One region of the Devosia sp. 63-57 genome, then DNA from elsewhere that is predicted to be linked to it. Evidence: predicted binding sites of a transcription regulator. Region 1 holds the regulator's gene; each other region holds the start of a gene.
What was found. The regulator LexA, encoded in region 1, represses DNA repair genes until DNA is damaged. The targets are predictions, from matches to a motif close to TGTTCNNNNTGTGTTCNG.
Positions count from the first base shown of each region.

Region 2: the regulator LexA is predicted to act here: its motif matches at 817-834, upstream of BGO80_RS14240 (DNA recombination protein RmuC).
Region 3: the regulator LexA is predicted to act here: its motif matches at 1,329-1,346, upstream of BGO80_RS10530 (YifB family Mg chelatase-like AAA ATPase).

Region 1 covers NZ_MKUY01000003.1:122,702-124,967, reverse strand. The annotation lists gene BGO80_RS00620 (IlvD/Edd family dehydratase) at 1-220, shown strand, start outside; gene BGO80_RS00615 (YybH family protein) at 421-798, opposite strand; gene lexA (transcriptional repressor LexA) at 800-1,519, opposite strand; gene BGO80_RS00605 (hypothetical protein) at 1,661-1,897, shown strand; gene BGO80_RS00600 (hypothetical protein) at 2,017-2,193, shown strand.
Region 2 covers NZ_MKUY01000005.1:1,239,788-1,242,053, forward strand. The annotation lists gene fmt (methionyl-tRNA formyltransferase) at 1-93, opposite strand, end outside; gene def (peptide deformylase) at 223-738, opposite strand; gene BGO80_RS14240 (DNA recombination protein RmuC) at 859-2,004, shown strand; gene BGO80_RS14245 (hypothetical protein) at 2,094-2,266, shown strand, end outside.
Region 3 covers NZ_MKUY01000005.1:447,071-449,336, reverse strand. The annotation lists gene BGO80_RS10530 (YifB family Mg chelatase-like AAA ATPase) at 1-1,274, opposite strand, end outside; gene BGO80_RS10525 (glycoside hydrolase family 25 protein) at 1,461-2,266, shown strand, end outside.

The DNA.
Region 1 (2,266 bases):
CAAGGGCGAGGCCGATATCCTGATCTCTGCCGAGGAGATCGCGACCCGTCGCGCGGCGCTGGAGTCGGATGGCGGCTACAAGTTCCCCAAGCACCAGACGCCGTGGCAGGAAATCCAGCGCGGCCTGGTCGGCCAGCTTGGCGACGGCGCCATCCTGCGCGGCGCCGACAAGTATCAGCGCATCGCCCAGAACGAAGGCCTGCCGCGCGACAATCACTGATCGCTGCAATATGAATTGAGAAAGGCCCGCCAGCTTGGCGGGCCTTTTTATTGGGCACTTCACGTTCGGGTTGATGCGGCTTTATTGCGGGCTCTCATTTGAGAGGAGAGCATGTGCGTTTGAGCGTGCTGCGCACCCCCACCCGGCCTCCCCCTGAAGGAGGGGGAGGAGCTGCATCGCGTTTGGGTTAGATTTTGTAATTAGGCGGGCTCACGGCTGAGATGTTCGTGCACGATATGCCAGCCGTTAGCCTTGCGCCGGAGGACAGTAGTGCCGCGTCCGCCGCCTTCGGTGGGGACGCCATCGATCTCTGCCCGCCAGCGGAACTTGTAGATGCAGGCGGCCGCATCATCGCCAGAAGCCAGCCAGGTCAGATCTTCGAGCCAATAGGTTTCATTGCGCAATCGGTCCCAAGTCGACACGAAGGCGGCGCGAATAGCGGCGATGCCATGATGGGAGCCGGAGCTGAACCAGAACACAGCGTCGGGATCGATCAGCTCCAGCATCAGGTCGAAGTCGTGGGCATTTATGCGCTCGGCATAAGCATCCATGACCGCTTGGGCGGTCGCGAAAGCCAAGTCAGTACTTTCTCAGCAGGCCCACCAGGCGCCCCTGGACCTTGACGCGGTCGGGCGGGAAGATGCGGGTTTCGTAGGCGGGGTTGGCGGCTTCCAGAGCCACCGTATTGCCCTTGCGGCGCAGGCGCTTGAGGGTGGCTTCCTCGTCATCGACCAGGGCGACGATGATCTCGCCGGTGGAAGCGACGTCCTGCTTCTTGATGAGCACGGTATCGCCATCGAAAATGCCGGCATCGATCATGGAATCGCCACGCACTTCGAGTGCATAATGTTCGCCGGGCCCGAGCATTTCGGGGGGCACGGCAATGGTGTGGGAATGGGACTGGATCGCCTCGATCGGGGTGCCCGCAGCAATGCGGCCCATCACCGGGATGGAGACGGGGCGGGCATAATCGTCGGCCATGCCGGCGCTGACACGGGCCGGAGGGGTGGCAACCTTGCCCAGATTGCCCTCGATGACGGACGGCTCGAAGCGCGCCTTGCGGCCGCCAAGCGAAGGGTTCATCGAATCGGGGAGTTTTACGACTTCCAGCGCGCGTGCCCGGTTGGGCAGGCGGCGGATGAAACCGCGCTCCTCAAGCGCGGTGATCAGGCGATGGATACCGGATTTGGAGGCGAGGTCGAGCGCATCCTTCATCTCGTCGAATGAAGGCGGAATGCCGCTTTCCTTCATCCTTTCATGGATGAACATCAGCAATTCGTGTTGTTTGCGCGTCAGCATTGGCCCCACACCCAGAATCGGAACATAGACGGAACGACTATAGGTGTTCCATTTATGTTCTGCAATAGTGCCGACATTACTTGCACGTCGCTGCGGCCGGGGTTATGCGAACGGCCGATCTGACAGGTTTGGAGTGGCCAAGTGAGCCGGAAGGAATTCGACGCGTCGCGCATGCGGCGGATCAAGCGGGCTGCGGCGCGCTACGGGCTGACAGTGCTGACCTCGGAAAAGATGAAGGTGCTTGGCCACCCGGGCGGCCACGCCATTCGCCATGACGAGAGTTTCAAAATAGTCTTCGGAGATAGTCCCAAGCCGTTTTCGGCAACGCTCGACGAGGTGGAAGCCTATGTCGATGCCCTGGAAGCTGGCGAAGAGTAAGCGGACCTGACCTGTTCGGCAAGCCGAACTCTGCGCTGGATCGGTGCAATCCGTTATTTAAACGGTAACAGGAATCGCCGCACAGTGTGGGTGTAGGCTCACTGTGGAGGCGCGTTATTGTGTTTACCCTGATCAACGCTGACGCCGACGAAGACGACGCCGAAATCACCGATCCCCAGGAAATCGCGGAGCTTTTTGCTGCCATTGCGGCCGTGGCCATCGAGGCCATCGGACCGGGGCAGGCCCGCGAGCTCTTTGAGGCCGTGGTTGAGCAGGAGGGCCGCGATCCCAATTAGCGCAAGTCTTTCCTCCTCTATGCTGGCGCCATAGCAGCGCTCGCGCTGGTCCGATAAGGCCAGCCTGCCCAAG
Region 2 (2,266 bases), on a different contig from region 1:
CGTATAGACCGCCACCACTTCATGCCCCGCCGAGACGATCTCGGTCAGCGTCGGTACGGAAAATTCGGGCGTACCCATGAAAACGACGCGCATGCCCGGAGCCCTTCGATCTGGATGCTTGTTTTATCGTCATTGCCCGGCTTGATCGGGCAATCCATCGGCGGTTGCCTGGATCACCGGGTCAAGCCCGGTGATGACGGTATTCAACGCGACAGTGTTCGATTACCGCGCCGCCAGCTTGGCCTGCTTGTCGAATTTCTTGATCACGCGATCACGCTTCAGCCGGCTCAAATAGTCGATATAGAGCACGCCATCGAGGTGATCGAGCTCGTGCTGAATGCACACCGCCAGCTTGCCCTCGGCGTCCTTGGTGACTTCCTTGCCCTCGAGATCGGTATAGGTCACCGACACTTCATTGGGCCGCTCGACCTCGTAATAGAGCTCGGGAATCGACAGGCACCCCTCTTCGGTCACCTGCATCTGCTCACCAAAATGGGTGATTTCCGGGTTGATCATCACCAGCGGGGCAGGGGGTTCGCCCTCGCCGGCCAGGTCCATCACCACGATACGCTTGAGCACGCCGATCTGCGGCGCGGCCAGGCCAATGCCCGGCGCGTCATACATGGTGTCGAGCATATCCTTGGCCAGCGTCTTGATCTCGTCGTCGACCTCGACGATCGGATCGGCAACGGCGCGCAGACGCGCATCGGGAATGATCAAAATTGGGCGGATGGCCATGGCAGGGAGTCCGGCAAAAATGGGATTGCCCCCGATATGGCGATTTCCGCCGGTCCGGTCAACCATATGGCACCGCGATAGAACATTCTGTGAACGCCCGAATCGATCTAGATAGAGAGCATGGACAGCACTCTCTTCACCCTCGGCGATACGCCCATCAGCCTTGTCAGCGCCATGGCGGCCGCTGTCGGCCTTGTGGTGGTGCTCTTGCTGGTGCTGCTGCTCTCGGCCCTGCGCTCAGGCCGCGAACGCGCCGCCGAGGCGCTCGCGCAGCAAACGCGCTCGGCCGAGCTTGAGCGCCATCTGGCCGGCCTGATGCAGGTGCAGTCGGAAATGACGGGCCGCATGCAGACCATGTCCGAGATTTTCGGCTCCCGCACCTCCGACCTCGCCAGGCTGGTCAATGAACGGCTGGATTCAACCTCCCAACGCGTCGGACAGGCCCTGCAGGAGACTAGGACCCGCACCGACGAGGGCCTGAGCAAGCTGCATGAACGCCTCGCCGTCATCGACCGCGCCCAGTCCACGATTTCGGCGCTGTCGTCCGAAATCGTCTCGCTGCAATCGATCCTCTCCAACAAGCAGACGCGTGGCGCCTTCGGGCAGGGGCGGATGGAAGCCATCATCGCCGATGGCCTTGCCCCCAATGCCTATGCCTTCCAGTCGACGCTCTCCAATGGCTCGCGTCCCGATTGCGTCGTGGTCATGCCCAATGGTGCGCCGTCGCTGGTCATCGACGCCAAATTCCCGCTCGAAAGCTGGCAGCGCCTGAGCACGGCTTCCTCCCCCGAGGAATTGCGTCAGGCCCAATCCGGCTTCCGCGCTGATCTCGGCGTCCACATCAAGGCCATTTCGGAAAAATACCTGATCCCCGGCGAGACGCAGGACACGGCCTTCATGTTCGTGCCGTCCGAATCGATCTTCGCCGATCTGCATGAGCATTTCGAGGACGTGGTGCAGCGCGCCGCGCGCGCCCGGGTGGTGATCGTGTCGCCCGCCCTGCTCATGCTCTCGATCCAGGTCATCCAGGCGCTGTTGCGCGACGTGCGCATGCGCGAGCAGGCCCATCTCATCCAGAAGGAAGTGCGTGAGCTCTTGGCCGACATCACCCGCCTCGACGAGCGGGTCAATCGTCTCCAGACCCATTTCACTCAGGCGCAAAAGGACATTGGCGACATCGTCATTTCGTCGGGCAAGATCGCCCGCCGCGGCGACCGCATCGACGCCATGGATTTCGAAGACCAGCCGCGCCTGACCGAGGACTGATCAGGCGCTTTTCCGATCACATTCCCGCCGCCACCGAACCGACCCTCTGCCCCCGCGTTGAGCCAGCAACCCAACCCATGGAGGCCAAGATGGCTCAGCCCCGCGACAATTCCGATGCCCTTATCCCCGTCGATGCCGTACTCGACGCCGGCGATCAGCCGGTCCTGTCCTTCCCCTATAGTCAGGACGAGATCGAGGATCTGCTCTATGGCGCCGACCGGCCGGTAGAAGAGCGCATGCAGCGCCTGCGTGACATGCGCGA
Region 3 (2,266 bases), on a different contig from region 1:
TCATAGCGCTGGCGCTGCCGCTCGCGGGCCGCCGCCACCCGCGCCGCCACGCTGGCCGAGGGCTCGGCGTCGCCATCGGGGGCGATCATTTCGGCTGCCGAGAGCGCCGGCACGTCGATGCGGATATCGATGCGATCGAGAAAGGGCCCCGAGACGCGCGCCTGATAGTCGGCGGCGCAGGCCACGCCGCGCTTGCAGGTATGGCCAGGGGTGCCCGCCAATCCGCATTTGCACGGGTTCATCGCCGCTACCAATTGAAAACGGCTCGGATAGGAGACCCGCGCATTGGCGCGCGCGATGACGGTTTCGCCGCTTTCGAGCGGCTGCCGCAGGCTGTCGAGCACGCCGGGCGAAAACTCAGGCAATTCGTCGAGAAACAGCACGCCGTTATGCGCCAGGCTCGCTTCGCCCGGCCGCACCCGGAGCCCGCCCCCGACCAGCGCCGCCATGGAGGCCGAATGGTGCGGCGCGCGAAATGGCCGCCGGTCCGACAGGGCGCCGCCGGAAAGCTCGCCAGCGATCGACTGGATCATCGACACATCGAGCAGCTCGCGCGGGGAGAGCGGCGGCAGGATGGAAGGCAGGCGCGCCGCCAGCATGGATTTGCCTGATCCCGGAGGGCCGATCATCAGCAGATTATGATTGCCGGCGGCGGCGATCTCCAAAGCCCGGCGGGCAATGGCCTGGCCCCGCACATCGGCCAGATCGGGCAGGTCACCCGGCGCCGCTGTCAGCTTGCGGGGCTGCGGCCGCGCCTGCAGCTGATGACCGGTCAAATGATTGGCCAGCGCCAGAAGACTGTCGGCGGCAATGATGTCGATATCCTCGCCCGCCCAGGCCGCTTCCGGCCCGCTCGCTGCCGGGCAGATCATGCCCAGCCCCCGGGCCTGTGCGGCGATGGCCGCCGGCAGCACCCCGCCGACATGGGCCAGCCGGCCATCGAGGCCGAGCTCGCCCAAAGCCATGAAACTGTCGAGCGCATCCTGGGGAATGGCGCCCAGCGCGCCCATCAGCGCCAGGGCAATGGGCAGATCGTAATGGCTGCCTTCCTTGGGCAGGTCGGCTGGCGCCAGATTGATGGTGATGCGCTTGGGTGGCAGGCCCAGGCCAGAGGCGGCAAGGGCCGCCCGAACTCGCTCGCCGCTTTCGCGCACCGCCTTATCGGGCAATCCGACCAGGATGAAGCCGGGAAAACCGGGCGCAATCTGCGCCTGGACATCGACCGGCACCGCCTCGATGCCCTGAAATGCTATCGTCGCAACACGGGTCACCATGTCGATCTTCGCCCCCAGCAGAAGCATAGGCTAACAGAGGCAGACAGGGTTAACAAGAACGTAAAGCGAACAGATCATGTCGCGTTAACCATGCTCATCGCCACAATAGTTAACCTAAACTTGTCTTAACCTGTCCATGTTGAATCAAAGGCTCATTGTGGTCCTCTGATACCGAGCTTTTTGTCCATGGCGATTGCCCTTCCCCGCTCCGTCTCCGCCATTGTTCGTGGCGCCGTTCTGAGCCTGGCCCTCGCGGCTTTGGCCGCCTGCGCCAGTGGCGGGGGTCTTTATGGCGCCATACCCGGCGACAATCGCCCCCATGCCAAGGTCGACCGCGCCCGCACCATGCCGATCCAGGGCATCGACGTGGCCCGCTATCAGGAGAATGTCGATTTCGCCAAGGCGCGCGGCGCCGGCATCCATTTCGTGTTCATGAAGGCAACCGAGGGGAAAGACTATGTCGATCCCGATTTCCAGCGGAACTGGGTTCGCGCCCGCGATGCCGGCATGCCGCGTGGCGCCTATCACTTCATGACCTGGTGCTCGCTGGCCTCCGAGCAGGCGGCATGGTTCACCCAGAACGTGCCGGCCGATCCCAGCGCCCTGCCGCCGGTGCTTGATCTCGAATGGAACAACCATTCGAGCTGCAAGGCCAAGCCGTCCAAGGCCGATGCCCTGGAAAAGATCCGGCTGATGCTTGAGGTCATGGAGCGCCATACCGGCAAGCTGCCGATCATCTATACCGACATGAATTTCCACCGCGATATTCTGGCCGGCGAATATTTCCCCAATACTTTCTGGCTGCGCTCGACTGCCGCCGAGCCGCATGAGCGCTACGAAAACCGCCCCTGGACCTTCTGGCAATATACTCAGACCGGGGTCGTGCCGGGCGTGCGCGGCGAGGTGGATCGCAATGTGTTCTACGGCAATCAAAGCGACTGGCTGATGTTCCTGTCCACCGGCTGCGATCCGCGGGCCATTGCCGCCCTGGC